One region of the Bacterioplanoides sp. SCSIO 12839 genome, then DNA from elsewhere that is predicted to be linked to it. Evidence: predicted binding sites of a transcription regulator. Region 1 holds the regulator's gene; the other holds the start of a gene.
What was found. Region 1 encodes sigma-54, which starts transcription at its own class of promoters, with help from an activator protein. Its sites were predicted from a motif close to TGGCACNNNNNTTGCTNT; they were not measured.
Positions count from the first base shown of each region.

Region 2: the regulator sigma-54 is predicted to act here: its motif matches at 9,338-9,355, upstream of glnL (nitrogen regulation protein NR(II)).

Region 1 is NZ_CP073745.1:318,666-334,919, forward strand. Features, by position in the region: gene mgtE (magnesium transporter) at 1-563, opposite strand, end outside; gene KFF03_RS01540 (HPr family phosphocarrier protein) at 823-1,092, opposite strand; gene rapZ (RNase adapter RapZ) at 1,131-1,991, opposite strand; gene ptsN (PTS IIA-like nitrogen regulatory protein PtsN) at 2,120-2,578, opposite strand; gene hpf (ribosome hibernation-promoting factor, HPF/YfiA family) at 2,592-2,894, opposite strand; gene KFF03_RS01560 (RNA polymerase factor sigma-54) at 2,939-4,498, opposite strand; gene lptB (LPS export ABC transporter ATP-binding protein) at 4,680-5,408, opposite strand; gene lptA (lipopolysaccharide transport periplasmic protein LptA) at 5,405-5,983, opposite strand; gene lptC (LPS export ABC transporter periplasmic protein LptC) at 5,970-6,536, opposite strand; gene KFF03_RS01580 (KpsF/GutQ family sugar-phosphate isomerase) at 6,561-7,529, opposite strand; gene KFF03_RS01585 (calcium/sodium antiporter) at 7,532-8,494, opposite strand; gene KFF03_RS01590 (ATP-binding cassette domain-containing protein) at 8,717-9,538, shown strand; gene mlaE (lipid asymmetry maintenance ABC transporter permease subunit MlaE) at 9,541-10,329, shown strand; gene mlaD (outer membrane lipid asymmetry maintenance protein MlaD) at 10,332-10,793, shown strand; gene KFF03_RS01605 (lipid asymmetry maintenance protein MlaB) at 10,799-11,107, shown strand; gene KFF03_RS01610 (BolA family protein) at 11,173-11,460, shown strand; gene murA (UDP-N-acetylglucosamine 1-carboxyvinyltransferase) at 11,464-12,738, shown strand; gene hisG (ATP phosphoribosyltransferase) at 12,827-13,474, shown strand; gene hisD (histidinol dehydrogenase) at 13,542-14,846, shown strand; gene hisC (histidinol-phosphate transaminase) at 15,193-16,254, shown strand, end outside.
Region 2 is NZ_CP073745.1:3,003,708-3,019,961, reverse strand. Features, by position in the region: gene KFF03_RS17695 (type II secretion system protein) at 1-369, shown strand, start outside; gene KFF03_RS13700 (GspH/FimT family pseudopilin) at 379-858, shown strand; gene KFF03_RS13695 (prepilin-type N-terminal cleavage/methylation domain-containing protein) at 836-1,360, shown strand; gene KFF03_RS13690 (prepilin-type N-terminal cleavage/methylation domain-containing protein) at 1,360-2,172, shown strand; gene KFF03_RS13685 (hypothetical protein) at 2,162-2,569, shown strand; gene KFF03_RS13680 (LamG domain-containing protein) at 2,569-6,753, shown strand; gene ntrC (nitrogen regulation protein NR(I)) at 6,750-8,192, opposite strand; gene glnL (nitrogen regulation protein NR(II)) at 8,189-9,271, opposite strand; gene KFF03_RS13665 (DUF4124 domain-containing protein) at 9,591-10,115, opposite strand; gene dtd (D-aminoacyl-tRNA deacylase) at 10,217-10,651, shown strand; gene KFF03_RS13655 (SirB2 family protein) at 10,727-11,101, shown strand; gene KFF03_RS13650 (hypothetical protein) at 11,213-11,575, shown strand; gene KFF03_RS13645 (efflux RND transporter periplasmic adaptor subunit) at 11,648-13,126, shown strand; gene KFF03_RS13640 (efflux RND transporter permease subunit) at 13,123-16,254, shown strand, end outside.

The DNA of each region.
Region 1 (16,254 bases):
GGTAACACTCCAATAAACTCGTTCTGACGGTTAACAACCAACAGGTTATCGGTCATTTCCGGCAGGGTTTTATGGCGACGCAGGTAGCGCAGCGTGGCTTCCAGGGTAATATCCGGACGAATGGTGACGGTGTCGGTGTTCATCAGACCACCGGCGCTGTCCTCGGGATATTCCAGAATGGCTTCCAGCTCATCCCGGTCTTCCTGATCCATGACACTCAGAACTTCCTGAGTTACTCGCTCAGGCAGTTGCTGCAGAATATCGGCAACATCATCGGCATCGAGGTCGGCAGTCACGTCCGCAACTTCGGCGGCGCTCATATCACTCAGAAAATGACTTTGCAGCTCGTCACTTAAATGCTGGAGAACTTCACCTTCGGAGTCTTTGTCGACCAGTTCCCAGAGAATTTTCCGTGCTTTTGGAGTTGAACCTTCAATCAGGTGGGCAATGTCTACCGCCGCCATGCCATTCAGCATTCGGCGGACTTTGGTTAATGAGCCACTTTCCAGCGCTGCGGTGAGGCTGTGAAGTTTTGCTTTGGCCTTTTCCGTTTGCTGCGCCATGACTGAACTCTGAGCGGGTGAATAAGAGGGTCGAGAGATATAATGAATTCTAGCCTGAATGGCGGAATGAGGCCATGAAAGTGCTTGTAAAAAACACTGTAGTTGGCTGATTTATGGGAGAAATTAACGGATGAAGATGTGAACAGGATTGTTTTCATAGCAGCGACAGGATGTCGCGGTAGCATAGCAGGCACAGGGATGTGCCTTCTATGCGGCGGCTGAAAATAATCCTGATTACATCGTATTTGAAGGGAGTAGGTTATTCATCTTCATCAAAGCGGCGATTAATTAAATCAACCAAGGCTTCAATGGCCGCTTCTGCATCGGCTCCGTCAGCGTGTAACTCAATGTCGGTGCCTTTGCTGGCCGCCAACATCATCACCGCCATAATACTTTTGCCATCCACCAGGCGATCTTTATAGCCGACTTTAATCTGACTGGAAAAAGCTGAAGCGGTTGACACCAGTTTGGCTGCCGCACGAGCATGCAGCCCCAGCTTGTTGATGATGGTGATTTCCTGGCAAATCATTCCGTGGTCTCTGAGTTACACCGGTTAAATTAAAAGGATTATTCGACTATCGCTTGTTCGCGATGGCGAACCTGAACATTAGCGAACTGATCGCGGAATTGTCCAGCTAATTGCTCGGCCATAAATACTGAGCGATGTTGTCCGCCGGTACAACCAATGGCAATGGTCATATAACTGCGATTGGCTTCTATAAAGGACGGCAGCCAGTTGTCGACAAACTGAGCGATATCCCGCTGCATGCGACCCACTTCTTCTTTACTGCTGAGGAAATCCTGAATTTCTTTATCACGGCCGGTGAACTGGCGTAATGCCGGGTCCCAATAGGGGTTGGGCAGATTACGGACATCAAATACGTAGTCTGCGTCTTTCGGGATGCCGTATTTAAAGCCAAAAGACTTAAACAGGATGGCAATGTCGCTGCCTTCTTTTTCAGCAACACGTTTTTTAATCAGGAAGCGTAACTCGTGGACTGACATGCTGGTGGTATCCAGTGTCAGGTCGGCAATATTAGCAATTGGTTCCAGTAGTTGCCGTTCCTGGTCAATCGCTTCGGACAGGGAGGTAGCGTCATTAGTCAGTGGGTGTTTGCGACGGGTAGCACTGAAGCGTTGTAATAACACATCATCACCGGCATCCAGATAAATGACTTCCAGTTTGTATTCGTGGTGAGGCAGGTTGTGCAGGGTGTTCTGAATCTGCTCGAAGGTGTGTGCCAGGTTGCGGGCATCAACACTGACGGCCACTTTTTTTAATCGCTCTTCGTTGTGCGTTTCCAGTACCAGGTCGTCAAGCAAGCCAATAGGCAGGTTGTCAATGCAATAAAAACCGCAATCTTCCAGTACATGTAATGCACTGGATTTACCTGAGCCAGACCGGCCACTGATTACCACAAGACGCATAAAACGTTCCTTGAAATGAGGAGACAATTCAGATCGGCACATAACCAAATAGTTCAGTACCGAATAGTTCAGTTATAGCAGGGTTTTGTGACTATTTGTGACGTGTGCTCACAATTTGTCCGGAAATTTTATTGGGCGCTTAAAGCGCGTTTATAAAACTGACAAGTATCCGGGGCATTCCTCAACGCTTCGCGGAAGGCCGGCTCACTGAAATTGCGGGCTAACATCGATAATATTTGCAGGTGCTCATCAGTCGCTTCTTCGGGCACCAGCAAGGCAAACACCAGGTCGACCGGTTGACGATCAATTGCGTCATAGTCGATCGGTTGTTGCAGCCGTAACAGCACGCCAAAGGCCTGGGTGCATTCTTTTAAACGGCAGTGCGGGATTGCAATGCCTTCACCGATTCCGGTACTGCCAAGACGCTCGCGTCCTAACAAACGCTCAAAAATATCGTCGGCGGTACTGCCAGCCAGCTGTGATGAGATTTTTTCTCCCAGGTATTCCAGCAGCTTTTTTTTGCTGGAAACCGGAACATCAATTTCACTCTGCTCGGCGCTTAAGATATCGGTGATGGCGGTGCTCATGATAAAACCTGAATCAGTGACCGTGCTTACGTGCAACCAGTTTTTCTTTGTGTTTCAGAACCTGACGATCCAGTTTATCAATCATGGCGTCGATGGCGGCATACATATCATCGCTGTCGGCACTGGCATTCAGATCCGCACCACTGACGTGAATGGTGGCTTCAGCGTGGTGGCGTTCGTCTTTTTCTACTGTCAGAGTGACCTGAGCGGTGGTAATGTTGTCAAAATGACGGGTGATTTTGCCCATCTTTTCCTCAACATGGCCCTGCATGGCTTCAGTGATCTCAACATGATGGCCACTTACATTAATCTGCATAGTCAGACTCCTTCTTGTTTTGTCTGAGGTTAGATTGCGCTGACTTAAATCAGCTGCTTGCGTTCATTTGACGGCGGTATTTGCATCGCTTCGCGGTATTTAGCCACAGTACGGCGAGCTACCTTAATACCCTTTTCGCCCAATATGGCGGCAATTTTATTGTCGCTTAATGGTTTGCGTTGGTTTTCTTCGGCGATCAGTTTTTTGATCATGGCACGAATGGCTGTCGAAGAACACTCACCACCGGAGTCGGTGCTGACATGGCTGGAGAAGAAATATTTCAGCTCAAAAATACCACGCGGTGTGTGCATGTACTTTTGTGTGGTCACCCGGGAAATGGTGGATTCATGCATGCCAACGGCTTCGGCAATGTCATGTAACACCAGAGGTTTCATTTTTTCTTCGCCTTCTTCGAAGAACTCAATCTGGTATTCAACAATTTTTGTAGCAACTTTCAGCAAGGTATCGTTACGACTCTGCAGGCTTTTAATAAACCAGCGGGCTTCCTGCAGGTGATCCTTGATAAAGGTATTGTCAGCACTGTTATCTGAACGTTTAACCAAGGAGGCATAGCCTTCATTGACGCGCAGTTTCGGCGCAATATCCGGGTTGAGTTCTACCCGCCATTCATCGCGAATGTTGCGAACGATAACGTCTGGAACTACGTATTCCGCCTGATCCGGAGAAATACCGGCTCCCGGTTTCGGGTTGAGTTCTTTTACCAGGCGCAGAACCGCTTTCAGGCTCTCTTCTTTGAGTTTGGTTTTACGCATCAGGGTTGGGTAGTCTTTACTGCCCAACATATCAATGTAATCACCAATCACCATCTGGGCTTCTTTTAGCCAAGGTGTGTCAGTGGGCAGCTGAGCCAATTGCAGCAGCAGGCATTCCCGTAAGTCACGGCAAAATACTCCGGCCGGGTCAAATTGCTGTAAGCGGCGTAACACCACTTTCACTTCATCTTCTTCGACTTCCAGTTCTGGATCCATGCTTTCCAGAATATCTTCAATGCTGGTGTGCAGATAACCATCACTGTCGACACCGTCAATAAACATCAACGCCATCTCGCGATCGGTATCCGACATTGGCGTCAGGTTCAGCTGCCACAACAGGTGATCCTGTAAGTCATCGGTCGTCGCATGGCGGGAGTCATAATCAAGATCGTCATCAATCGGACCAGACCCTGAAGCAACGCCTGCAGTAGGCTGGTAAGTGTCATCCCAGTTACTATCGACCGGCAGTTCATCAGGAAGTTGCTCATTAGAGAGGTGATCGCCCACTTCCTGATTATCCGGAGAATGAGATTCGTCTAATGTGTGCTCGGGTGCCGCGTTATCCTGATCAGCCGCAGTGGCGGTGTATTCTTTGTCGTCGTGGGAATCGCTGCTCTGATCGTTGTTGGTACCATCAGAGCTTTCGTTTGCGGATGGGGCAAAGTCTTCAGCGCCATGCTCTTCACTTTCCAGCATGGGGTTGGAATCCAGCGCTTCCTGAATTTCCTGCTGCAGATCCAGTGTTGAGAGTTGCAGCAAGCGAATGGCCTGTTGTAACTGTGGGGTCATGGTCAGCTGCTGACCCATCTTTAACTGGAGAGATGCTTTCATAAACTGTTGATATTCACCTGAGGTGCGGAGCAATCATCTGGCCCGAATACTAAAAAATGAGCCAACCAATACTCAGCATTATAGGCAATGAGGCGAGACTTGGAATCCCTGTTTGCCCTGAGATGTCATAAAAATTGCTTTGCTTTTTTAACGTATTTGGCTTATGTCGTCGCAAGGCGAATCACAGGCGGAAGTCGTCTCCCAGATACACTTTACGGACTTGTTCATTCGCCAGCACCTCGTCGGCGCTGCCTTCCGCAATAATATGACCACCACCCACGATGTAGGCTTTTTCACAAATGGCCAGCGTTTCACGGACGTTATGGTCCGTAATTAACACGCCGATGCCGCGGTCTTTGAGTTGGCGAATAATATCCATGATGTCGGATACCGAAATTGGATCCACCCCTGCAAAAGGCTCGTCCAGCAGAATAAAGGACGGTTCCGCGGCTAAGGCCCGGGCAATTTCTACCCGGCGACGTTCGCCCCCGGATAGCGCCATACCTAAGCTGCTGCGGATGTGTTGAATATGGAATTCATCCAGCAGGCCTTCGAGACGTTCCAATCGTTGTTGTCGATTCAGGTCTTTGCGGGTTTCCAGAATTGCCATGATGTTATCGGCGACTGATAACTTACGGAAAATCGAGGCTTCCTGTGGTAAATAACCAATGCCTTGTTGTGCGCGGCCATGCATGGGCAGGTGGCTGATGTCCTGATCATCAATTTTGATGCGGCCTTTATCGGCCTGAACCAGATTAACGATCATGTAGAAGCAGGTGGTTTTACCGGCGCCATTCGGGCCCAATAAGCCAACAATCTGACCACTTTGTACCGACATGGATACGTCTTTAACCACTTCGCGGCCATTGTAGCTTTTGGCCAGGTGTTCAGCTTTTAAGGTTTTTTTCATGGTTGTTCTGCTGCATCCGCGGGTGTGGGCTCAGCTGATTTTTTTTCTGGCTGAATCACGACTTTAATTCGTTGTGGTTTTTCCGCTTCACCGGTCTGAGGGTCTACAACGTCCTCAGGTTCAGACGAGGACGCTAAAACGCGTTCATTGGTGATGTCGTAGGTGATTTTGTCACCGCTGAATTGGTTGCCTTCCTGATGCAGTTGGGCGTCACCCTGGATCTGAACTTCTTTACGGGTCGAAAAATAATCAATACGTTGCCCGGAAGCAGTGGTGAGCTGTTGCTCTGCCTGAATCTGCTGCTGATAGCGTGCTGGATTTCCTTCGGCAACGGCCTGCTCAACCACGTCACCGTTACGCAGAATCATCAAACGATCCGATTCAATCTTTAACGTGCCTTGTGTCAGTACGACGTTGCCTTTATAGATCACGACGCCGGCTTTACGATCCAGCTCGGCACTGTCGGATAGAATCACCATTTCCTGTTGTGCATCTTCCGGTAATGCATGGCTGCTGAGTGGTAGTGATCCGACAATAATCAGTAGGGTTGTTAGTAACCACTTATTCGGGAACATGATGAGTGCTGACCTCTGAGTGCAGTTCCATTCGCTGGGTTGTTAAGTCCAGACGCATGCCGGTTGCAGTAATTTCTGTTTGTGAATTCTGAATAGTAACCGGATCTTGTGTTTGTGCTACTTGCTGGTGAGTAAAGTAGTCTAAAGATTCGGTGTTAATGACAACATTGTTGCGTGCCTGACGGCTGGTTTTTAACGGTCGGATTTCGACGTTTCGGCGTAGACGCAGCAATTCATCCTGATCATTCATGGTGGCTTGTTGTGCTTCTACTTGCCAGTAGCTGCCATCTTCATCCTGAGTCTGAATGACCGGACCATCAAATATTGTATTCTGGGTGTTAGGAAAGTGAGTGGAGCGCTGAGCAGAAAAGTTTTGCTCCAGACTACCAACTTCATTAAAGCGACGACTGAACAAAACTTCGCCGTAATAATCCGGCTCCGCGGTCTGACTCTCTGACAGCGGTGCACTGGTTTCCTGGGTGTAGTTGTCCACTGCCAGCAGGGCGAATCCCAGCAGGATTGTCAGTACCAGCAGCAGATAACGTTTACGCATCGCGATAGTCCTATTTGGTCGGTGTCAGATGACACCGGCACGCAGCATATCGTGCATGGTCACCACACCCGCCACGGTATCGTCTTGCATCACAACCAGTGCATTAATCGATCCATCCTGCATTTGTTTCAGTGCTTCGGCAGCCAATAAGCCAGGCTCCGTGGTTTTACAGTTAGCCGTCATCACGTCAGAAATTTTAGCGCTGTGGATATCCACACCCTGATCAACAGCACGGCGTAAGTCGCCATCGGTGAAGATACCGTTCAGCTGACCTTTTTCCTGAATAGTCGTCATGCCCAAGCCTTTGGAGGTAACGACCAGTAAAGCTTCCGACATGGATGTGTCCGGCGTGACGGTCGGGATTTGTTCGCCAGCATGCATGATGTCTTCAACTTTTAACAACAAGCGACGACCCAGACTGCCACCGGGGTGGGAGAAGGCAAAATCTTCGGCAGTGAAGCCGCGTGCTTCTAATAAGGCAATGGCCAGTGCATCCCCCATCACTAATGCGGTGGTGGTGGATGACGTTGGTGCCAGATCCAGCGGGCAGGCTTCTTGTTCCACTCCGGTATTCAAATGAGCGTCCGCTGCACGAGCCAGGGACGAATCCGGGTTGCCAGTCATGCTGATCAGTTTACTGCCCAGGCGCTTAAACAATGGCAGCAGGCTAGTAACTTCACCACTTTCACCGGAGTTGGATAATGCAATCACCACATCACTTGACTGGATCATGCCCATGTCGCCATGGCTGGCTTCACCCGGGTGAACAAAAAATGCAGGAGTACCCGTGCTGGCTAAAGTGGCAGCAATTTTATTACCGATATGGCCGGATTTTCCCATGCCAGTTACGACGACGCGTCCTTGACAGTTCAGGATTAACTGACAAGCAGTAACAAATGCGTCGTCAATACGGGGTTTCAGGTCAATAACGGCTTGTTGTTCAAGTTCAATGGTGCGCTGACCAGATTGGATAAAATCGAATTCGTTATTCATCATTAGTGGGTTGTCATAAGAAATAAAGTAACAAGGTAACCGACATAGCTGGCGCTTAATAAAACGCCGGAAGAACGGCCCAGAGTGCCTTTACGATAACTGATTAAAAACAGAATCAATAGCGCAAAGGTTAACGCCATCATTACGCTGTAATCACGATACAGTGCTAATGGCTCAACGGCGGTGGTTGCTATCAGTCCGGGAATTGGCATCACGGCTAACAGGTTAAACATGTTTGAGCCAATCACATTGCCAATGGCAATGTCGTGATGGCCTTTTAATGCGCTGGCAACCGACGCAGCCAGTTCTGGCAGACTGGTGCCGATGGCTACGATGGTTAAACCAATCACCAGATCGCTGACACCAAACGCGCGGGCCACTTCGGTAGCGCCCCAAACCAGCATTTTTGAACTGAGCATCAAGGCGGCTAAGCCAACCACCAGCCAGAAAACAGCTGATTTCAAATCGGTGTTTTCAATCGCTTCAGCTTCTTCTTCATCAACAATGGGTTCGCCTGACTCAGCTGAGTCCTGAAACATCAGATATAAAGCGAAGACCAGCGCAGCAATCAGGATCGCCGCATCAATCCAGTTGAGTTCCAGATCTGCCAGAACCAGGCCACCAATAATGGAGATCAGCACCAGCAGTGGTATTTCTTTTTTCAGTAATTTTTTCTGTAACGGGATTGGGCTGACTAACGCCGTTACGCCCAGCACCAAAGCAATGTTGGTAATGTTAGAACCCAGTGCATTACCAATCGCGAGATTACCCGCGCCGTCGAGTGAGGCCATGGTCGAGACAAACATTTCCGGAGCTGAGGTGCCGATTGAAACAATGGTCAAACCAACCAGCAGGGGCGACATGCCTAATTTGCGGGCAGTGGCTGCTGCACCAATGACAAAGCGATCAGCACTCCAGACCAGTATGATCAGGCCAATCAGAATGGTGGCGTAAGGCAGCAGCATAAAATCAGAATTCCAGAGAGTGAATGCCAAACTAAAGGGCAATAAAAATACTAGCGAGGCATTGTACCCGAGGGGATTTGCTGCGCAATCGCAACAATGCGTTTTTTATACAGGCCGTGACGAATGACATTTGTCACGTTATGGTTCAGTTTCTATTCAGGCGGATGTGGGCACAATCATCCGCTATGCTGGATTAATCTGTTGAATAATTAAGGACTTTTCATGTCCATGAGCGAACCCTACGTTTCCATTCGTGGCATGAGTTTCAGCCGGGGAGAGCGGCTGATCTACGATAAAATGGATGTTGATTTCCCACGCGGCAAAGTCACCGCGATCATGGGTCCCAGTGGCACGGGCAAAACTACCTTGTTGCGCCTGATTGGTGGGCAGTTGCTGCCGGATGAAGGCCGTGTGGTGGTGGATGGTCACTCGATTCCTGAGTTATCACGTAAAGCGCTGTTCGATTTTCGCCGTAAAAACATGAGCATGTTGTTTCAGACCGGCGCTTTGTTTACCGATCTGAGTGTGTTCGATAACGTTGCCTTTCCGTTGCGGGTACATACCGATTTACCAGAATCCATGATTCGTGATTTGGTGTTAATGAAACTCGAAGCGGTTGGTCTGCGTGGCGCACATCAATTAAACCCGGCGGAATTGTCCGGAGGCATGGCTCGTCGGGTAGCGTTAGCCCGTGCGATTGCCATGGACCCGGAAATTATCATGTACGATGAGCCTTTTACCGGCCTGGATCCGATCTCCATGGGCATGATCGTGAAATTGATTCGCGGTTTGAATAAGGCGCTTGGACTGACCAGCTTGCTGGTGTCTCACGATATCGAAGAATCCTGCAATATCGCTGATTATTTGTGTGTGGTGTCCGGCGGAAAGGTGATTGGTTTTGGTACACCGGATGAATTATTAAATGAAGGGAATGATGAAGTGAAACAATTCCTGCGGGGCGATCCGGATGGTCCGGTGCCGTTTCATTATCCTGCACCGGATTACCAGCAAGAGCTGATGGCCTCGATAGGTAAAGGACGCTGATCATGAGTGTGTTGGATCGTTATTTAGCGTTGGGTCGTTATGGTGTGGAATCCATTCGTTCCCTTGGGCGCGCAACATTATTACTGTGGAACTCTATTACCTGGGGTGGCCCGGGCAGTGCTGGCTTCTCTGAGCTGATCACCCAGATTCACTCGGTTGGTGTGCGCTCGTTATCCATTATTCTGGTAGCCGGATTCTTTGTTGGCATGGTGCTGGGCTTACAGGGCTACACCATTCTATCGGATTTTGGTTCAGAAGCCGCATTAGGCACCATGGTTTCGCTGACGTTATTACGCGAGTTAGGTCCGGTCATGACGGCGCTGTTATTTGCCGGACGTGCTGGCTCGGCGTTGACCGCTGAAATTGGTTTGATGAAAGCCACCGAGCAGTTGTCAGCGATGGAAATGATGGGTGTTGATCCGCTTAAACGGGTGATCACGCCCCGTTTATGGGCTGGTTTGATTTCGATGCCAATTTTGGCCTTGTTGTTTAGTATCGTTGGTATCTGGGGCGGCGCGTTTGTTGCGGTCGATATGCTGGGTATTGATGAAGGTGCTTATTGGGGCAATATGCAGGCGTCTGTCGATTTTTATGAAGATGTGATCAAGGGTGTTATTAAGTCCGTTGCATTTGGCTTGGTGGTGACCTGGATTGCGGTATTTCAGGGTTATGATTCAGTGCCAACCTCAGAAGGCATTGGTAAAGCAACCACTCAGACTGTTGTAGTGTCGTCGCTGGCGGTACTGGGACTCGATTTTGTATTAACCGCCGTTATGTTGGGAGGCATTTAATCATGCGTATGCGTTTTATGGAGCTTACGGTGGGAACCTTTATGGTGATGGGAATCATCGCCATGATTCTGATGGCATTCCGGGTCAGTGGTTTGTCGGCACAAAGCAATGGCGATACTTATACCGTTAAGGCCCGGTTTGAAAACCTGGCTGGTTTAACCGAGCGCGCCAAAGTGTCGATGTCGGGCGTGACCATTGGCCGGGTGACCAATGTGTACCTGGATACCGAATGGTATTCGGCGGTGGTGGAAATGGAGATTTATAACTCTATGGATACGTTGACGCTGGATACATCGGCTGCCATTTTAACTGCAGGCTTGTTGGGCGAAAAATACATTGGCCTGACTGTGGGAGCGGAAGATGAATATCTGACCGACGGTGATTGGATTGAAGATACTCAGTCGGCCATTGTGCTGGAAGAGCTGATTGGTCGCTTCCTGTTTAATAAAGCAGAAGAAGGCTGATCAGTATGGCCGCTGCGGAATTACGAAACACCGATGCGAATCGCGCTCAGCTGTTGGGTGATTTACTCAATACCACCGTCGTTGCGGTGGTTGATGCGGGTAAACAACAAATTACTCAGGCCGACACCCGTTGGACGCTGGATATGTCAGGTGTTGAACGGGTTTCCAGTGCCGGTGTGGCTCTGATCTTAGAGTGGTTGCGAACTGCGCAACAGAACAATATCGAACTCAGAATTGAAAATCTGCCACCTCATATGAGGCCCATTCTTGAGATCAGTGATCTTGAGCCGTTATTTGAGCCGCTGTTGGCTTAACCTGCAACAACCATCGTCGATCAAATAGTGTGAAACAGAGCAGGCCGGACAGGCCTGCTTTTCTGGTGCAAATCCGCTATCATGGCGCTTTTGTCAAACTGAGTAGTGAAGCACCTATGACTCCGGCGGAAATCCTGCAAGTTCTGCAATCCGAAGCTCCAGAAGTAAACTGGTTTGTGGATGGTGATGGTTACAAATACGAAGTAGAAGGCGTTGGTGAGGTTTTTGATGGCCTCAATGCCGTTAAGCGCCAACAGTTTGTGTATAAAATTCTGAATCCTTATATTGCCGATGGCCGCGTTCATGCCGTGACCATTCGCGCACTGACTCCTGCTGAAAAAGCCGGAGCTTAATTCATGGACAGCTTACAGATTAAAGGCGGCAACCGCCTTGATGGTGAAGTCCGTATTTCCGGTGCAAAAAACTCGGCTCTGCCAATCATTGCTGCAACCTTGCTGGCGGATGGTGTGATGCACGTTGGCAATTTGCCGCACCTGCATGATATTACCACCATGCTCGAATTGCTTGGTTGTATGGGCGTTCAGGTCGCCATCAATGAAGATATGTCGGTGGAAACTGATATTTCGGAAATGAACAGCTGTGTCGCTCCTTACGATTTAGTGCGCACCATGCGTGCCTCCATTCTGGTATTAGGTCCTTTGTTGGCAAAACACGGCGAAGCGGAAGTGTCTCTGCCGGGTGGCTGTGCCATTGGCTCACGTCCGGTGGACTTGCACATTCGTGGTATGGAGGCCTTAGGTGCCGAAGTTGAAGTGCTGGATGGTTATATCAAAGCAAAAGCACCGGGTGGTCGTTTAAAAGGCGCGCACATTTTCTTCGATATGGTCACCGTGACGGGCACGGAAAACGTGTTGATGGCAGCGGTACTGGCTGAGGGTAAAACCACCATCGAAAATGCTGCTCGTGAACCAGAAGTTGTGGATCTCGCCAACTGCCTGGTGGCTATGGGCGCTAAAATCGATGGCATTGGCACGGATACGCTGGTGATCGAAGGGGTTGAGGCGTTGCAGGGCTGTCACTTTGATGTCCTGCCAGATCGAATTGAAACCGGAACCTATCTGGTTGCCGCTGCGGTCACTGGTGGCCGTGTTAAGTGCAAAGACACCGATCCGCTGTTGATGGAAGCCGTGTTACACAAGCTGGAAGAAGCCGGTGCCAAAATCACCACTGGTGAGGACTGGATTGAGCTGGACATGGAAGGCCGTCGTCCAAAAGCGGTGAACGTTAAAACCGCTCCGCACCCGGCATTCCCAACCGATATGCAGGCCCAGTTTGTGGTATTAAATGCCATTGCTGAAGGCACGGGCACCGTGATCGAAACCATCTTCGAGAACCGCTTTATGCACGTTAATGAATTAATGCGCATGGGTGCTGATATTCACGTCGAAGGTAATACCGCCATTATCACCGGTAAAGAAGGCTTATCGTCAGCGCCAGTGATGGCAACCGATTTACGTGCTTCGGCCTCACTGGTGATTGCTGCTCTGGTTGCTGAAGGTGCGACCGATGTGAACCGTATTTATCATATTGATCGCGGTTATGAATGCATTGAAGAAAAATTCCAGCAATTGGGCGCCAATATTCGTCGTGTACCTGGCGGCTCAAAATAAAGTCTGGGCTCCAGTTAAGTGTGAAATCGGGTTAAATCCGGAAACCCGTTAAAGATTAAGTCGAAAAAATTAGTTAAGAGTAAACACAATGACTCAACCGTTAACCATTGCCCTTTCAAAAGGCCGTATTTTAGATGACACCCTGCCGCTGTTAGCGGAGGCAGGCATTCATCCGGTTGAGGACATTAAAAAGAGTCGTAAGCTGATTTTTGATACCAATCACGATCATATTAAATTGATTGTACAGCGTGCGGTGGATGTGCCGACCTACGTTGAATATGGCGCTGCTGATCTGGGTATTGCCGGTAAAGACGTATTAATGGAATACGGCAGTGACAACCTGTGTGAGCCGCTGGATCTGAATATTGCGACTTGTCGATTAATGACGGCTGCAATCAAAGACGCTGAAATGCCACAAGGTCGCTTAAAAGTCGCAACCAAGTTTGTGAATGTGGCGAAGCGTTATTTCGCAGAGCAGGGCCGTCAGGTCGATATCATCAAACTGTATGGTGGTATGGAACTCGCGCCAATTATGAATCTGGCCGATATGATTGTGGATATCGTCGATACCGGCAACACACTGAAAGCCAACGGCCTGGAAGCGCGTGATTTAATTGCGCCAATCAGTTCTCGTCTGGTGGCCGGTCGTGCGGCGATGAAGGTTAAACACGCCCAGATTCAACCCATCATTGATCAGATGGCGGCCGCCGTTGAGCGCCAACGTAACGTCCAATAATTTCTGTTATTTCGCTCCCGCGGATTTTAATCGATAGAGCGGGAGCTGTTTTCTTAGGTAGGTACTGATGAGCATTGATATTCGTCGTTTAAGCTCGGCTCAAAGCGATTTTGCCGAGCAAATGGATGCACTGTTAGCCTGGGAAGCTGTGTCTGATCATCAGGTTCAGCAAATTGTCACCGACATTCTCGCCGACGTAAAAGCGCGTGGTGATGATGCAGTAGTTGAATATTCCAATCGGTTTGACCACCTGCATGCCACCTCAATTGCGGAGTTAGAACTGACTCAGGAACAGCTGCAACAGGCGCTGGATACTTTGCCGGATGAGCAGCGTACGGCGCTGTTAAAAGCGGCTGAGCGTGTGCGCATCTACCACGAAAAACAAAAGCAGGATTCCTGGCAGTACACCGAGTCTGACGGCACAATGCTGGGCCAGAAGGTTACACCGATGGATCGTGTTGGTATTTATGTCCCGGGCGGTAAAGCAGCGTATCCGTCATCAGTATTAATGAATGCATTACCGGCGCATGTGGCCGGTGTGCAGGAAATCATCATGGTGGTACCAACGCCGGGTGGTGAAGTAAACCAGCTGGTACTGGCAGCGGCAGCGGTTGCTGGCGTTACCCGGGTATTTACCGTGGGTGGTGCACAAGCGGTTGCGGCACTGGCGTATGGCACTCAAACCGTGCCTAAAGTCGATAAGATTGTTGGCCCGGGTAATATTTTTGTGGCGACGGCTAAGCGTCAGGTATTTGGTGCGGTAGGCATTGATATGATTGCTGGACCATCGGAAATTCTGGTGGTGTGTGATGGCAAGACCGATCCAGACTGGATTGCCATGGATTTATTCTCTCAAGCGGAACACGATGAAGATGCGCAATCCATTCTGATTTCTCCGGATGCTGATTTCCTGGATCAGGTGAAAGCCAGTATTGATAAATTACTGCCAGATATGCAGCGTGAAGAAATTATTCGTGCTTCGCTGTCTGGCCGTGCGGCGCTGGTGCACGTTGCTGATATGGATGAAGCGTTAGAAGTGACCAATCGTATTGCTCCGGAGCATTTAGAATTATCGGTGGAAGATCCACAAGCTTTATTGCCGCAAATTCGCCATGCTGGTGCGATTTTTATGGGTCGTCATACGTCGGAATCTCTGGGTGATTATTGCGCCGGGCCAAACCACGTCTTACCGACCTCTGGTACGGCGCGTTTTTCTTCGCCGTTAGGGGTGTACGATTTCCAGAAACGTTCCTCATTAATTATGTGTTCGCCGGATGGTGCGTCTGAGCTGGGTAAAGTGGCTTCTGTGCTGGCTCGTGGTGAGCACTTAGAGGCGCACGCGCGTTCGGCCGAGTATCGAATTAAAAAGTAGTATCGCATTAAAAAATAGTGCGAATTAAAAATTAGCACTGTATTAAAAAATAAGAGAGGTAATGCTTTTAAAAGCAGCAACAGGATGTTGCGCCTAACTCTTTTTAAAGATTGGGCGGCAGGGCCATGGATGGCCCTTCGGCGCGGCGGCTAAAAGTGTTACTTCTTTTATTTTTAAGTGCGCTTTGGATCGCGGCAAAAGATAAGGGAGTATTTAATATCAACACGCCGTGAATACATCCCTGTAGGCTCTACTATGGCATCCATGCCATAGAAGGTTGATCTTCAAATACTCCCTTACCTTTTTCACAAATAAATACCGATAGTTAAATATCATCGAGAACACTATGGCTTCCATCACTGATCAGGTAGAACAACTTATTCGCCCGGAAATTCGTGCCTTACAGGCGTATCCGGTGGGCGACGCCAGCGGCATGATTAAACTGGATGCGATGGAAAACCCATTTACCTGGCCCGCCGAAATGGTACAGGAATGGCAAGCTCTTCTGGCAGATTGCCAGCTCAATCGTTATCCACATCCAACTGCGCCACAAGTGACCGAAGGCTTACGTCAGAAGATGCAGGTGCCAGCTCAGTACGATATTTTACTGGGTAATGGCTCGGATGAAATTATTCAGCTGTTAGCCATGGCGGTTGCTAAGCCTGGCGCAAAAATTCTGGCACCAGAGCCCGGGTTTGTGATGTATAAAATGATCGCTACCTTTATTGGTATCGATTATGTCGGCGTACCACTCAACGATGATTTCTCATTGGATATGCCCGCCATGCTGGATGCGATTAACATTCAGCAGCCTGAATTAATTTTCCTCGCTCAGCCGAATAACCCAACGGGTAATTTATGGGCCGAGGATGATTTACATGCCATCGTTAAAGCCAGTAATGGGCTGGTGGTTCTTGATGAAGCGTATTTACCATTCTCCAGTCGTAATCACCTTGACTGGTTGGATCAATACGACAACGTACTGGTGATGCGTACGTTATCGAAAGTTGGCTTGGCAGGCCTGCGTTTAGGTATGTTATTTGGTCGCCCGGAATGGCTGAACGAGATTAATAAAATCCGTATGCCATACAATATTAATGTTCTGACGCAGGCTTCTGCGGCATTTGCTCTGAAGCATTACGATGTACTGTTGGATCAGTGTAATCAGCTGGTTCAGCAGCGTAGCTGGTTAAATACTGAGTTAGAGCAGCTGGGCTTTGAAACCTATCCATCAGAAGCCAACTTTATTCTGGCGCGTTGTCCACAAGGTCAGCAGGCGAAAAGTATCTTTTCTGAATTAAAAGAGAAGAAGATTCTGATTAAATGCCTGGATGGTGGTCATCCGCTGTTAGAAAACTGCTTGCGTTTTACCGTGGGTAAAGCGGAAGAGAATCAGGCGTTGATTGGA
Region 2 (16,254 bases), 1.2 Mb from region 1:
GCTGATTTAGGCGGTGAAGCACGAACCGCCAGTATTAACGGTTTAGCCGGTGCAATACGCTCGGCTGCTAATATTGCTCATGCTCAACAATTGGCCGATGGTACAACCGGCAATACCGCTGTGGATCTTGATGGAGCAGCAAACCTTGCCATGGCCAATGGTTACCCAACAGTTGCCAGTATTATTACGGCGGCTCAGGTTGATACCACCAATGATTACAGCAGTACGACTTCTGGTACCAGTGTGATTTTATATCTTGCTCCAGATGAAGAAGGCAGCGGTGCTTCTGGTGAGCGTTGCCGAGTAACCTATACACAGGCGGCTGCAAACGGCACCCCTAACGTAGCTGTTGATACCGATGAGTGTTAATTTAATATTTTGAAGCCTAGCTCAGGATTTACGTTAGTTGAGTTAGTTATGGTGCTGGTTATTCTTGGAATAATCAGCACCTTTGCGGTTTCGCGCTTTGCCGACCAGCAGACTTATTCCGGTCGTGCAGTGGTTAATCAACTGCTGGCAAGTGCACGATTAGCTCAACAATCTTCTTTGGCTCAATCCTCGGCCGCAAATGTCGAAATGCGGGTCACGCAGGCTGGCGGGCAATGGCGTTTTCAGGTAACCGGTGGTGATGGCCTGACAGTTGCTCTGGATTCCGGAGCCGAGCAGATTCGTTATGGCAGCAATTTTTCTGCAGCCTGTTCTGCCTTAACCAATATTCCGCTTACGCTTGAATTTAACGGCCAGGGCTCATTAACCTCAGGTCAAAATATCCGTATTTGTGTGATTGAAAATAATCGCAATCGGGAATTATGTATCAGTTCAGCAGGATATGCGTATGAAGGAAGCTGCGTTTTATAACCTCCAATCATTACGCCGAGTAGATGGTGTCACACTGGTCGAGCTGGTGATCAGTATTGTGGTGATATCCATTGCTTTAACTGCACTTCTCAGTAGCTTTTCATTATCGGCTGGCCGCAGCGCTGACCCCATGTGGCAAAGTAAGGCTAGCCAATTAGCACAAGCCTATCTTGATGAAATCATGGCGATGCGTTTTCAGGAGAACTCACCATTGGCCGGTGGTGCTGTTGTTGGTTGTAGTGTTGCCGGGAATGAAGCCGATGAAACCAGTCGTGCTTTGTTTGATGATGTTGATGATTACGATGGCTTAAACGAGCAAGCCAGCTTTCTGGATAATACGGTGCCTACCAGTTATGTGGGTTATCAGGTTGCGGTGAACGTTTCTTGTTCGGATGCTGCTGGAAATACCGGTTCATCCGTGAATAGCAAATTGATTACCCTGAATATTACTTCTCCAACCGGCCAGACCTTATCGTTCAGCACGTTCAGGGGCAATTTCTGATGATGCCTTCTATGTATCAACAATCAGGTTTTACACTGGTCGAATTGATCATGGTCATTGTGATTTCGTCGATTCTGGCAGTGGGTACAACGCGTTTTATTGCTCAAACCTCCGATTCTTTTATTGCTTCGTCGCAACGCCTGACTATTGCCACAACGGCAGGTTTAATCAGCGAAAAAATATCTCGTGAAGTTCGCTCCGCCTTGCCGAATAGTATTCGTATCTTTGCCGATGGTACCAATAGCTGCCTGGAATTTATCCCTGTCGTTAATAGTTCAGAGTATCTTTCAGTTCCGCTGGCCGCAGCTGAAAACAGTTTTCAGATTGTCCCCTTGTTGGCAGGGCTTAATCGGGGTTATGTCTCTGTGTACCCCAGTAGCACCAGCGATATTTATAACAGCAGTAGTAATACCGTGACTCAGGTTCAGGCAACGGCGTCGGCAGTGACTGGTATGCCAGGCATTCAGGAGATCGTGTTTGATGGCGCAGCGAATGTACAGTTTGCAACCGGGTCACCTACCCAGCGAGTTTATTTAACCAGCCAACCGGTTGCCTTTTGTGAAGACAATAATGGCTTTGTATGGCGTTATTTTGATTATGGTTTTCATAACAATAGTGCAGCTCAACTGCCTCCGGCCAGTAACCGGCGGGAAGTCATTGGCAACAGCCTGCAAGCGGGTAGCCTTGAATTTGAACTTGCGCCCGCACAGCTCCAGCGTAATGCCGTAGTGCGCATCAGTATGATTGTTACTTCGCCGCGAAGTGAATCGGTTGCCATTGCTCAGGAGGTTCAGTTACGAAATGTCCCCTGAATTCAGATCGTTAGGCCAAATCAACAAAACAGACGGGTTTAGTCTGCCGGTAGCAATTTTTATTATTGTGATTCTGGCACTGATTGCTGCGGCGATGAATCGCTTATCGGAAACCGGTAGTCAGTCATATATTGCGGCATTGCTTTCCAACCGGGCTTTTTATGCCGCTGAAAGTGGTATACAGCTGTCGTTAATACAGGTTCTGGATACCCCGGTTTGTAGTTGTAGTGGGGTTAGTAATATTTCCTATACAGTTACAGGGCTGTCAGGTTGTCGCGCAACGATTAGCTGTGATGACAGTCTGATTGTGGGGGGAGAAACCTTTTGTACTGTTAGTAGTATGGGTCAATGTAATGGTAACAGTGCCCAGCGAATGATAGAAGTAAGGGTTAAGTGATGGAACTGAAGCGTTATTTATATCAATTAATGACTTTAACGTGCTTTTTTTCTGTAACGGTGCAAGCGGCTTATAATCTGACTGAGCTTGAGTCAACTCCATTGGATATTCCGAACACGGTCAACACCGTTATTTGGGATAATACTGATACTGGCTTTCCAAATGACGATGATAAAGCTGTTGTTAATATTGGCTTTGATTTTACCTTTGATGATACTCAATACAATCAGGTACGCATTCTTACAAATGGCATTTTACAGTTTGGTGCCAATCAAAGATTACACCGGGATTTTCGTAACGAGCAACTCCCCACAGATGAAGGCGATCGTCTGATTGCTGTGTATTGGGACGATTTGGTCGATGATGCAAATAGCCAGGTAACTTATGGTAATGCAGGGTCAGCACCTAATCGACGCTTTATTGTTAACTGGACCAATGTACGGGCATATTCTAATAATCTGCGCTATGACTTTCAGGTTGTGCTTTATGAAAATGGCGACATTCGTTATCGCTATAATAACAATACGGCCAATGGTCAAAGTGCAACGATTGGCCTTGAAATTGACGATTCTGACTCGATTCAATACTCATTTAATCAGATCAGTGTTGAAACCAGTTTTGACTTATTATTTCGTAATACTTTGTTGATTCTTCCTGACCCAGTGGCGAGCTATCGCTTTGATGAATCTGTTTTTGATGGAACACCTGGGGAGTTACTGGACAGTTCTGGTAACGGGCTTTCCGGCAATACGTTTAACTCATTAGCTACCGATGATCTGTCACCCGCTATTCCTGGGGTTGTTGGCAGCTGTCGTTATGGTTCTTTCGGTGGTAATACCCCGGAGCATTATGCAGAAATTGCTGATAATAATTTATTGGATTTTCAAACAGAATTTACCGCAGCCGCCTGGATTAATATTGATGCTATTCCGGCATCAGGGTTACGCACTGTACTTTCAAAAGATGAGAACTATGAGTTTCATGTTAATTCAAACGGAGAAATAAATTGGTGGTGGAATAATAGCTCTGGAAATGACAGGGAGATAGACTCAACAGCTTCAATTACTGCAGGTCGTTGGTACCATGTTGCTGTTAGTTATCGGCCTGGAAATCAGGTGATATACATTGATGGTTTGCCTTCAGGAAGCTCAGGTTTTAATGAAAACCTGAGGCAAAACTCAGATCCATTACAAATAGGTGCCGATCAAAATTTTTCAGGAAGATTTTTTTCTGGCGACATTGATGAAGTCAATATTTTTGATCAGTTTCTGAGTCAAAGTCAGGTTGAAGAGCTGATGGCTGAAACACGACCTTGTGCAGCGAGTAATCTATGTGTTGGAAGTTTTCCTGATGGTATCAACACACATGCTGCTGCTGGTGAAATCAGTTTTGGCCGTGACAGTCAGCTTTTTTTCAGCCCGGATGATCGTCTGAACACCAGTCGAATCAATCTGGATGGTGGTTCAACAAACCGCAGCTGTGTTTCAGTCGAATGTCAGGCAAACTCGACGCCTGTTCCGACCACGGAAGCTCAGCCATTTCCTGACACAACAGGTTTCTCTACGGATGTGACCACTGGAAATAACGGAAATATTGCGATTGGTGGTGTGACGAATGAATACAGAACAATCTCTGTCGGAAATTCATCACTTATTGGAACCTTTACCGGAAGAACAGACTTTTATATCGACCGATTGGCCACAGGAAATAATTCGATTCTGAATTTGGTTGCCGGAAATTACTGGATTCGTGATCTTGATCTCGGGAGAGCGAATACAATTAATGTGATTGGGCTTGGCACCGTTCGGATTTTTATTGGCACAAATACCTCAATCTCACGTGATTTGATTGCAAACTCGGATGGAGCGGGACAAGAACGAGATGCCTCTCAGTTGCTAATTTATGGATACGGTGATTTGACGGTTGAGCGGGATAGCACTCTTAGCGGAATTGTTTACGCCAGAGGAAATCTGGTATTAGAGCGGGATTCGTTTTTATTTGGGGCAGCAACTGCAGCAAACATTACATTAGGAAGGGACAGTAATGTTTATTATTTTCCGTCAGCACTGGAAGGTGCCGATTTTGGGGGGTTATGTGAAGCAGCGAGTTGTTCTCTTGGTGGTTTCCGAATTACACAGCCTGACTATGCGCTCGCCTGTCCATTCTCCAGAGCAAAAATTGATATACAGGCCATATGTGATGATGGTTCAAGTGTTAAAGATGACTACTCTGGTACCATTAACTTAACGACCAGCGAAAACACTCTGAGTCAGTTTTTTTCTGCAGCGAGTGGCGGTAGCCTGATCAGCGATATTACACTGGATGGTAGTGAAAGTGGTATTGCCTCGGTTTATTTATTTCACCAGAATGAAAATACAGAGGTTGCAGTCAGAGCAGAAGACAGCAGCACGAGTGTTTTCTCTGTTGCTGGAGAAACAAGAATAAATAATATTATTCAAGGCAATAAAACTGAATTCCGCACCTCAGGCTTCAGAGTTACGGATGCGTCCAATAACAATGCTTCTCCCGACAACTTTGCCTGTGGCAATTCCACCTCTTTTCGCTTGTTAGCCATTGGCGAAGACACACAGGGAACACCGTGTCAGCTACTGACTGGATTTACGGGTAATAAAGATTTTAAAGCCTGGTTTGACAGTGACACAAACCCGCTTCAGGCAGGTAATCAAACTCAGAATACACCGCTGGTTATCAATGGCACCAATATCACGGAGCAGGGAGATAATAATGCGGTTCCTTCGGCAAATAATCTGACGCTGACTTTTAACTCAGGTGTCGCTGGTATTTCCGTTGCCTATGCCAATAGCGCTCAGATTCAGGCGCTGCATTTTCTGCATGATGATTCACCTTATGGTACGGCACCCTTGCCAGACGACATCCGCACTTCAACCGGTTCTTTTGTTGTGTATCCTGACCGTATTCAGTTAACCGCTAATGATAGTAACAGCCAGTGCACCCCGGCTAATTCTGCGTGTAGCGCGTTTATGGCCGCGGGAGAGCCTTTTTCGATGACGGCCACTGCCCAATGCAGCAATGGTGCAGCTGCTGATCAGTTTATTGGATCGGTGAACTTATCCCATGAGCTGGTTGCACCTGCTGGCGGGAATATTCGTCCGATATCGACAGCACGTGTTGATATTCGCGACAGTGATAATGGCCAGGCTGATTTCAACCAAAGTGTCAATGAAGTGGGGGTGTTTAGTTTTCTGACGAATCCGACGGCTAACCCGGCAAGCTATTTTGGTGTTCCATTACCTCAATATCGCCTGAATAATATTGGTCGTTTTTATCCGGCGAGTTTCCGGACTAGCCTTCCAACGATCAATGGTGCCTGTTCCGACTCGTTTAGTTATATGGGGCAGGATGCGCTGGAGATTCAGTTTTCGGTGGAAGCATTAAACGCTTCTTCGGCTCGGGTAATTAACTATACCGGTAGTTTTGCGTTTGATACTAACGTCAGTCTGGTAGCAGAAAATAATGACGACGGTTCTGATATGGGTGGTCGTTTTAGCAATGTAAATAATCTTGATCGCACTGCCTGGATGAATGGTCAAGCCAGTTACAGCGATATCAATATTGCATTTGATCGCTCTGCGTCTGGCCCTGATGGTCCTTATCAGGACTTACAGATTGGTTTGCAGTTGTCTGACGGTGATGCCGCGTTAACCGGTTTAAATATGAATGCGGCAACGTCAGGTGCTTGTACCGGAGCTGGCTGTGATGCTTTGTTATTGGGCAACACGGATGTTCGTTTTGGCAGTTTGTACCTGGCCAATGCCTTTGGCCCGGAAACCATGCCATTGAGCCAGCGGGTTGAGGTCCGTTATTTTGATGGCACTAACTTTATTGTGAACAACGATGACAATGCCTGCGATTCACTGCTGGCAAGCAATCCACCGTTGCTTGCCACGGGGGCTTTAGCGGCACTTCCCCGCAATGTGCAGCAAGATATTACCGCGGGTGTGGGTTTTATTCGTTACGACGCTCCCGGGCTGGGTAATAGCGGGCGGTTAGCGGTGGAATATCAGGCGCCAACCTGGCTGACCACAGAGTATGGCACCAATGGCGACGCCAACGATTATGAAGAAAATCCAACCGCGACCATTACCTTTGGACAATACAGAGGTAATGATCGGGTGATTTATTGGCGTGAAGTTACGAATTAATGCGCTTCGCTATCTTCTTCGTTATCGGCTTCCGGATGGCTGTCGACATCCATCTCCAGCTCTTTAATTTTACGGGTGAGAGTATTACGTCCCCAGCCTAATAAATTGGAAGCATCACGGCGACGACCAGCCGTATGTTTTAAAGCCGTTTCGATCATAATACGTTCAAATGCCGGAACGGCGGTATCCAATAAACCGACCACACCAGCACTTAATTGTTGGTCTGCCCAATAGCGCAGCGCCTGCTCCCAGTTGCCGCCGCTGACATTGCCACTTTCCTGCTGCATTAATTCCGGTGGTAAATCACTGATTAATACTTCACGGCCGGAAGCCATTACAGTAATCCAGCGGCAGATATTTTCTAATTGACGTACGTTACCTGGCCAATCCAGCGACGATAAATATTCTTCGGTTTCGGTTTTCAGAGTTTTAACTTCGACTTCTAACTCTTCAGCCGCTCGTTTGAGGAAGTGAGTTAATAACTTTGGAATATCTTCGCGGCGTTCAGCTAGGCGTGGCAGGTGAACCCGGATGACGTTTAAGCGGTGGAATAAATCCTCCCGGAAGCGACCTTCTTTTACCAGGTTTTCCAGATCCTGGTGCGTTGCCGCCACAATCCGCACATTCACTTTGACCGGTGTGGTGCCACCGACGCGGTAAAATTCGCCATCAGCTAACACCCGCAATAAACGGGTCTGAGTGTCGGCGGGCATATCACCGATTTCATCCAGAAACAGGGTTCCGCCATTGGCTTGCTCAAACCGGCCACGACGCTGACCGCCTGCACCGGTAAAGGAGCCTTTTTCATGGCCGAATAATTCCGACTCAATCAGATCTTTGGGAATGGCGGCCATATTCAGCGCAATAAAAGGTTCGGCAGAGCGCGGGCTGTGCTTGTGTAATGCGTGGGCAACCAGCTCTTTACCGGTACCGGATTCACCGTTAATCAGTACCGTGATATTGGATTGTGATAAACGGCCGATGGCACGGAAAACTTCCTGCATTGCCGGTGCTTCACCAATAATTTCGGTGTCTTCTTTATCTTCTTCCGATTCCGGTTGTTGTGCATTTAATTCAGCAAAATGATCAATAGCGCGTTGAATCAGAGCAACCGCTTCGTCGACATCAAACGGCTTTGGCAGATATTCAAAAGCCCCTTGTTGATAAGACGATACGGCACTATCCAGATCGGAGTGAGCCGTCATAATAATCACCGGCAACTGCGGGTGCGCTTCTTTGGCTTCACGCAGTAAGGTCAGGCCGTCCATGCCCGGCATGCGAATATCTGAAATAATAGCGTCTGGGTGTTCACGCTTCAGCTGCGCTAATGCCGGTTCCGCCTGTTCAAAAACCCGGGTGCTGATGTTGGCCTGGGCCAACGCTTTTTCCAAGACCCAGCGAATGGATTTGTCGTCATCAATAATCCAGACAGTGCTCATACGGATTCCAATGGTAAATAAATTGAGAAAAGGGTGTTTCCAGGTTGGCTATCGACTTCGATAATGCCATTAACCTGGTTAATAATAGATTGTGAAATAGAGAGCCCGAGGCCGGTGCCTTCCGGACGACCCGTTACCATCGGGTAAAATAAATTTTCCTGCAGCTTGGCAGGAATGCCCGGGCCATTATCACGAATATCAATTTGCGCCACTAAGCGATGACGCAGGTGGCCAATGGTAAACTGGCGTACGGTACGGGTGCGTAATTTCAGTGTCGGTACCGGGATCGGTGGCTCCGCTTCCAGCATGGCCTGCATCGCATTACGGCAGATATTTAACATCGCCTGAACGATCTGACCTTTATCCGCTTCCAGCTCCGGAATTGATGGGTCATAGTCGCGCTCAATCTGAATCACATTTTCAGATTCCACGCTGACCAGCTGGCACACACGCTCGAGAATTTCGTGAATATTCACCTGCTCGGTTTTCGGAATCTGGCGAGGTCCAAGCAAGCGATCAACCAGATCACGCAGGCGATCCGCTTCTTCAATAATAATTTCGGTGTATTCTTTTAACCCTTCTGATGGTAATTCACGTTCCAGCAGCTGAGCTGCACCGCGAATTCCACCCAGTGGGTTTTTGATTTCATGAGCCAGGCCGCGCACCAGGTGGCGGGTGGTTTCCTGCTTAGCAATCAGCTGCTCTTCACGGCTGATGCGCATCAGGCGGTCACGCCCTGACATTTCAACCAGTAGGGTTGGCAGTTTTGTCTCCGGGTGAGAAACCGGGCTGACGCTGTAATCCAAAGTGACATGGTGCTGATTGTGCAGCACGATGCTGGCCTCACGCTTGGTGAATGAGGTGCCATTAATAATGGCATTCTCCAGTGCAGCTTTGGCTTCTGGAGATTCATCGGCAAGCTCAGAGAAGTGCACACCCATGCCGCGCTTGTCACTCATTTCCAGCAGGGCTTCGGCGGCAGGGTTCATATAGGTCACCATCAGGTCAGCATCGAGCAACACAACTCCGGTATTGAGGTGCTCAAGTAAGCGTTGATTGATGATTGGGCTGGCCAGCATGGTTTTACTCCCTGGTTCAGGTGGCTGATGGCCTGTAATGTCCTGAACGATTTGTCTAAAGTCCTTTCAGCAAAAAGCGAGCCATATCAATATGGTGCACAAAAATAGCGCTGCCAGTGGCTGCCAATGCTTTTATGATGAGCGATATTCAATAATTCTAAGATAGCATGCACTAGATGTGTGCAGTTTTTTCTTGTTGTGTTTTTATTTGGTGCAAATAGACGAGTGGAGTGGATGATTCCACTCCGGGCATAAAAGAGGCAGGAAATTGTGATTCTGTCGGTATTCATTTTACAGGACATCAGTCCAGTAAAAGGTATTAGCGGCCGACAGAGGCCCGTTTGACATAAACGGTGATGGTATTCGATTCAATCAGGGTTTGATCCTGCTTGTCGACGACACGAAGCTGCAGCCGGTGTTCTCCTCGATCCATATATTCAAGCTTGAAGCGGGTAGTAGTGCCTTTATCGATAACAACGTCGTTATTCAGCAATTGAATGGTGTGGCCGGGCTGCAAGCCGGGTGATAACACGCCGTTGACCGTTAGACTTCCGGCCGCTCCGGTAGGGATGGTTGTTTCATCCGTTGGCGAAATAATGCCCAGGCTGGTGTATTCAATGACGGGTTCTTCCTGTTGTTCAGGCTGTTGTGGTGCTTGGGGGGCGACAAAGGCCGGCATACTGGGCAGCTCTTTCACCTTATGCGCTTCGGACCCCTGAGACGGCTGATCGCTGAAGGTAACATTACCGTCCTTATCACGTGTCATATACACGTCTGTTGCCAGCGCTGCCGTAGCACTCAGTATGGCTGAGATCGAGAGTAAAGTAGCTTTTAAACAGTTCATAATTGGTATCCGGGTAAATCGGTCCATGATGATAGTGATTTCAATAATAATGCCTAACGCGTATGCTGCGCCAGCAACAATGACAACAGAGATCAGCGATTATGATTGGTTTGATTCAGCGTGTGACTCATGCACGGGTTGAGGTGGATGACACAGTCACAGGTAAGATTGATCAGGGTATCTTACTGCTGCTGGGTGTACAGAAAGAGGACGATGAGCAGAAAGCCGATAAGCTGCTGCACAAGGTGTTAAATTACCGAATTTTCAGCGATGAAAACGGCAGAATGAATAACAGCTTGTTGGATATTCAGGGAGAGCTGTTAGTCGTTTCTCAGTTTACGCTGGCGGCGGATACGCAGAAAGGGCTTCGCCCGGGCTTTTCGTCGGCGGGTTCTCCCGAGCAGGCTGAACGTTTATACGATTATTTTGTTGCCCAGTCGCAGCAGCAGGTTATTACCCAAACCGGACGCTTCGGGGCTGATATGAAGGTGTCGTTGTGTAATGATGGGCCGGTTACATTTCGGTTGGAAGTATAGAAAACTACCTGGTCGAATCTGAATGTAATTTATCTGTCTTGCCATAACTATTTGAATAATGATGAGAGAAAACTGATGGAGTATTCCGCATTACGGGGCGCCCACATGGGATTTGCCTACCTGAGCATTTTATTGTTCGTTATTCGCTTCTTTTTATTTTCAGCAAAGCCTGTGTTGCGCAGTAACAAGCTGCTGAAAATTTTGCCGCATATTATTGATACCTTTTTGCTGATTTTTGCACTGCTGTTGCTGCACAATGTGTGGGGAAGCCCGGTGGTTGATTGGTGGATCGTTGCTAAAGTGGTTGGCTTACTGGGCTATATTGGTTTTGGCATCGGTGCTATCAAACGTGGCAGCTGGCCAGCATTTATTGGCGCGCTGATTTGCTTTGCTTATATCTTTGGTGCAGCAAAAGCCCACAGTGTCTTATCCTGGTTGGCGCTGCTCTGAGTACTGACTTTGGACTAACTGCTGACTCTGGTCTGGATTTACAATTCTGAACTTTCCTGTGAATCCAGGCTCAGACTACAATAAAGTAAGACCTAACTGCTTTGTGGCTGTATGTTGAATAACCTGTTGCGCTATTTATTGATATTTGCCGTACTCCTGACTTCTAACAGTCAGGCGTTGATGGCCGCGCAGTCGCTTTTAACGGAGTCGGGTAATCAGGTTGAAGACATGGCGGATAACCTTCCTCCTTGCCATCGCACTACCGAATTCCAATCAAAGTCTGGATTGCCTGATGTTCAGCTTGAATGTGAACGCGATTGCAACTGCTGTGGCGGTAGTTGCTCCAGTTTTGCGATGACACTTGATCTCCCCCTGGGGTTATCAACCCAACAACATTACAACGCACAAATAACCTCTCTCTTTTCTCCTCTGAAGCGTCTGGAATCACTCCAGCGACCTCCTATTTCCGCTTAATACACCCAAAGACCGTCTTTAATCTGCAGCGTGTCTTGCTGCAAGTCGTTTATTGTTTGTATTGAGAACATTATGAAAAACATCGCACTCGTTGTATTCGCAGCCTCTATCGGCGCTGTAATTAGCTGGTGGTTACAGCACCAGAAAACAGCGTCAGAAAACAGCCCCAGCGTTCAAGAGCAGCAGCCGTTATATTGGGTTGCTCCCATGGATCCGAATTTCAGGCGTGACCAACCTGGCTTGTCACCTATGGGTATGGCGTTGGTGCCGGTTTATGAAGAAAGCCACTCACCGGGAGAAGTGCAGATATCCGCTGCGGTGAAAAATCAGATGGGAGTAACCGCTACAACGGCTCAACGACTGCCATGGTTAGCGACTCAGCAAGTTTTTGCTGAAATCAAAGTCAATAATGAAGCATTGCAACACTTCCAGATACGCGCGGATGGCTGGGTTGAAAAAAACTATGTTTTTTCGAAAGGAGAATCCGTTAAAGCCGGGCAGCCACTGTTTGATTTTTACAGTCGTGATCTGGTTGTGGCGCAGGAAGAATTTCTGGTTGCATTGGCTGATGGTGAACCGGCTTTAATTCGCGCAGCACGGAATAAATTAAATACCTATAAATTACCAAAAGGCTGGATTCAGCAACTCGCACGTAACCGAGTGGTGCACGAATATATCCGCTTTGTTGCGGAACAAGCCGGAGTCATCAGTTTCTGGAATTTACCACAAGGGCGACAAGTTAAGCGTGGTGAGCAGGTTTTGACGATCGCCGACTTATCATCCGTTTGGCTGGAAATGCAATTAACGAAACCATTAGTCTCACTCGAGAATCTGACGGTTCGTGTATTACACCCCACCGAACAGGAACTGGATATTGACCCCCAATCATTGTTGTTATCCCCCTTGCTGAATACCGATCGAACTCAAACGCTTCGTTTCAGTGTGAATAATCCACAGCTACGCTGGCATCCGGGAGATTACTTAACATTAATGTTACGGCAGCAGTCTGCTGATGTGCTGCAGATCCCCTCGCAGGCCATTATTGATGATGGCATACAAACACGTGTGGTATTGGCACTGACGGATGAAAATAATGAGACGCAAAAATTCAAATCCGTCGCCGTTAATATCGGGCGTGAGTCACAATCAGGAGTTAATGGTTATAGTCAGAAAACAGAAATACTGGCGGGGCTTCAGGTGGGTGACCGGGTGGTGAGCAGCGGGCAATTTTTGCTGGATTCTGAATCCTCAATAGACTCGGATTTATTGCGTTTTTACCCTTCTTCTGAGCAAGACATTATCTGGTTCAATGGGCGGGTAAAGCTGAGTAGCAGTAGTCGAATTGATGTACAGCACCAGGGGATTACACAATGGAGCTGGCCAGCGATGCAGCAGAATTTTCATCTGGCGCTGGATTCTTCGAGTCTTGAAAAATTCAGTCCGGATCTTAATAACTGGAGCCAGCCTATGAGGATTAAACTGGCAGCACTGGACGATGGCGATTTTTGTGTGGTGGATATTCAGCCAATGGCAGAGGAGTCCAGCCGATGATTCATCGTATTATTCTATGGTCGGTTAAAAACCGGGTGCTGGTTGTATTACTCAGTCTGATGCTTTTGCTGTTGGGTTTGTATGCAGTTAAACAAACGCCAGTAGATGCTATTCCGGATTTATCCGATGTGCAGGTAATTGTGAAAACCAGTTATCCCGGTCAGGCTCCAGAAGTTGTTCAGGAGCAGATTACTTATCCGCTGACAACGGCATTAATGGCGGTGCCAGGAGCACAGGTTGTGCGTGGCTTTTCTTTTTTTGGTGATTCGTATGTCTACATTATTTTTGATGATGACACCGATATCTATTGGGCACGAAGCCGGGTGCTGGAATACCTGAGTCAGTTGTCAGGCCAGTTACCGAGTGGCGTTCAACCTCTGCTTGGCCCTGATGCCACAGGTGTTGGCTGGGTATTTATTTATGCGTTAGCGGATCGTACGGGGCAGACGGATCTTGCTGAATTACGGCGTTTACAAGACTGGCTACTGAAATTTGAATTACAGTCTGTGGAAGGCGTATCAGAAGTCGCAGTGTTGGGCGGTATGGTCAAACAATATCAGGTGCAATTAAATCCAGCTGCTCTAATGGCTCATAAGCTATCAGTGAACCAGGTCATTATGGCAATACGCCAGGCGAATCAGCAGAGTGGTGCCTCGGTAATTGAACAAGCAGAAGCGGAATACATGGTCAATGCAACGGGTTATATCCGTACCATCCAGGAACTTGAAAATGTTCCTTTGCCGATGGCTACCCAAAAAGCAGATGCTAATGAAACGTTACCACTTCTGCTGATAAAAGATATTGCCAAGGTCCGGGAGGTACCGGAGATGCGCCGTGGAATTGCTGAATTAAACGGTGAAGGTGAAGTGGTTGGTGGCATTATTGTCATGCGTTATGGCGAAAATGCACAAGCAGTGATTCAGCGAGTTAAAGCGAAACTCCGACAAATAAGGGCATCTCTCCCTGGCCATATTGACATCATTCCGGTTTATGATCGTTCTGAACTAATTGAATCAGCCGTCGATAATTTATGGCAAAAACTTTCTGAAGAATTTCTCGCCGTCATACTGGTGTGTGCTGCTTTTTTATTGCACTTCCGCTCTTCGTTGGTGATTTTATTCAGTTTACCGCTAGGTATCCTGACCGCGTTTATTCTGATGAAGTGGCAGGGGCTTAATGCCAATATTATGTCATTAGGTGGGATTGCGATTGCCATTGGAGCTATGGTCGACGGTGCGATTGTAATGATTGAGAATCTGCATAAACACCTGGAAAAAGAACCGGATATCCGTGGGGAGAAGCGTTGGCAGCTGGTCATTCAATCCTGCCAGGAAGTAGGCCCTGCACTCTTTTTCAGCTTGCTGATTATTACCCTGAGTTTTTTGCCCGTGTTTGTATTAGAAGCTCAGGAAGGAAGGTTATTTTCGCCGTTAGCTTTTACCAAAACTTATGCCATGGCCGCTGCGGCGATTTTAGCGATTACTCTGGTTCCGGTGCTGTTGGGTTATCTGGTGACAGGGAACATTCGTAGTGAACAGCATAACCCGTTAAACCGCCTACTGGTGCATGCGTATTTACCGGTTTTAAGCAGGGTATTGAACTGGCCAAAAATAACGCTGTTGCTGGTTAGCCTGATTGCCTTATCAGCGGTTTATCCACTGCAAAAGCTGGGTTCAGAGTTTATGCCGCCTTTGGACGAAGGTGACTTAATGTATATGCCAACCACTTATCCCGGTTTGAGTATCGGCGAAGCACGTCAGATTCTTCAACAAACAGACAGGCTGATTCGCTCTGTTCCGGAAGTCAAAAATGTCTTTGGTAAAATTGGTCGGGCTGAAACCGCAACAGATCCGGCACCGTTAACCATGATTGAAACTTTTATTCAGTTTAAGCCAAAAGAGCAGTGGCGAGCGGGAATGACTGCTGAAAAATTACGTCAGGAACTGGATCAGAAGGTTCAGTTTCCCGGGTTAACCAATGCCTGGGTCATGCCGATAAAAACCCGTATCGATATGTTGGCTACGGGGATTAAAACCCCAGTTGGAATTAAAATTGCGGGAGACGATCTTGCTACCATTCAGGCAATTGGCGAACAGGTTGAAGCGATCATCAAGCCACTTCCCGGAACTCTTTCTGTTTATGCGGAGCGAACTGCCAGTGGACGTTATCTGCAGATCGATATCGATCGCATCCGAGCGGCACAATACGGTCTGAGTCTGGACTCGGTTCAGCAAATTTTAGCGACTGCTGTGGGTGGCCGTGCCATTGACCAATCCATTCAAGGGCTGGAGCGTTATGCTATCAGCGTGCGTTACCCTCAAAGTTATCGAAACTCGTTATCAACATTAAAAGAGCTTCCGCTTATTACAACGCATGGGCAGGTAATACGCTTAGCAGAAATTGCTGAGATCGAAATTAAACCCGGCCCGGCAATGATTAAAAGTGAAAATGGCCGGATTAATGGCTGGTTGTTTATTGATATTCAGGGTGTTGATTTGGGGCAGTATGTTCAACAAGCACAACAGGTGATTGAGACAGCCTTGGGCGATAAAACTATTGATCTTCCTGCAGGCTATTCAATCAATTGGGCTGGGCAATATGAATACCTGCTTCGAGCGGAACAAAAACTGAATTATGTGGTGCCGCTTACACTGTTGATCATTACTATTTTATTGTTTTTGAGTTTTGGCCGCATAGCTGAAGTGATGATGATATTATTGACACTACCATTATCACTTGTAGGTGGTTTGTGGCTTATGTGGTGGCTGGATTTTAATTTTTCCGTCGCCGTTGGTGTGGGCTTTATTGCTCTGGCGGGTGTTGCTGTCGAAATTGGAGTGATTATGCTGGTGTATTTAAATCAGGCTTATCAACAAGCGCTACAGCAGGCAAAAACAGAGACACGTTGCTTAGAAAAAGCACAGCTGCAACAAGCGGTTATTCAGGGAGCAGGGTTGCGTTTGCGCCCCATCGCCATGACAGTAGCCACGATTGCGATTGGTTTATTGCCAGTATTGTACTCAGGCGGTACAGGGTCTGAGGTGATGAGCCGAATTGCCGCGCCCATGATCGGAGGGACAATTAGTGCCTTATTACTGACTCTGGTTGTGTTGCCCGTGATTTATTAT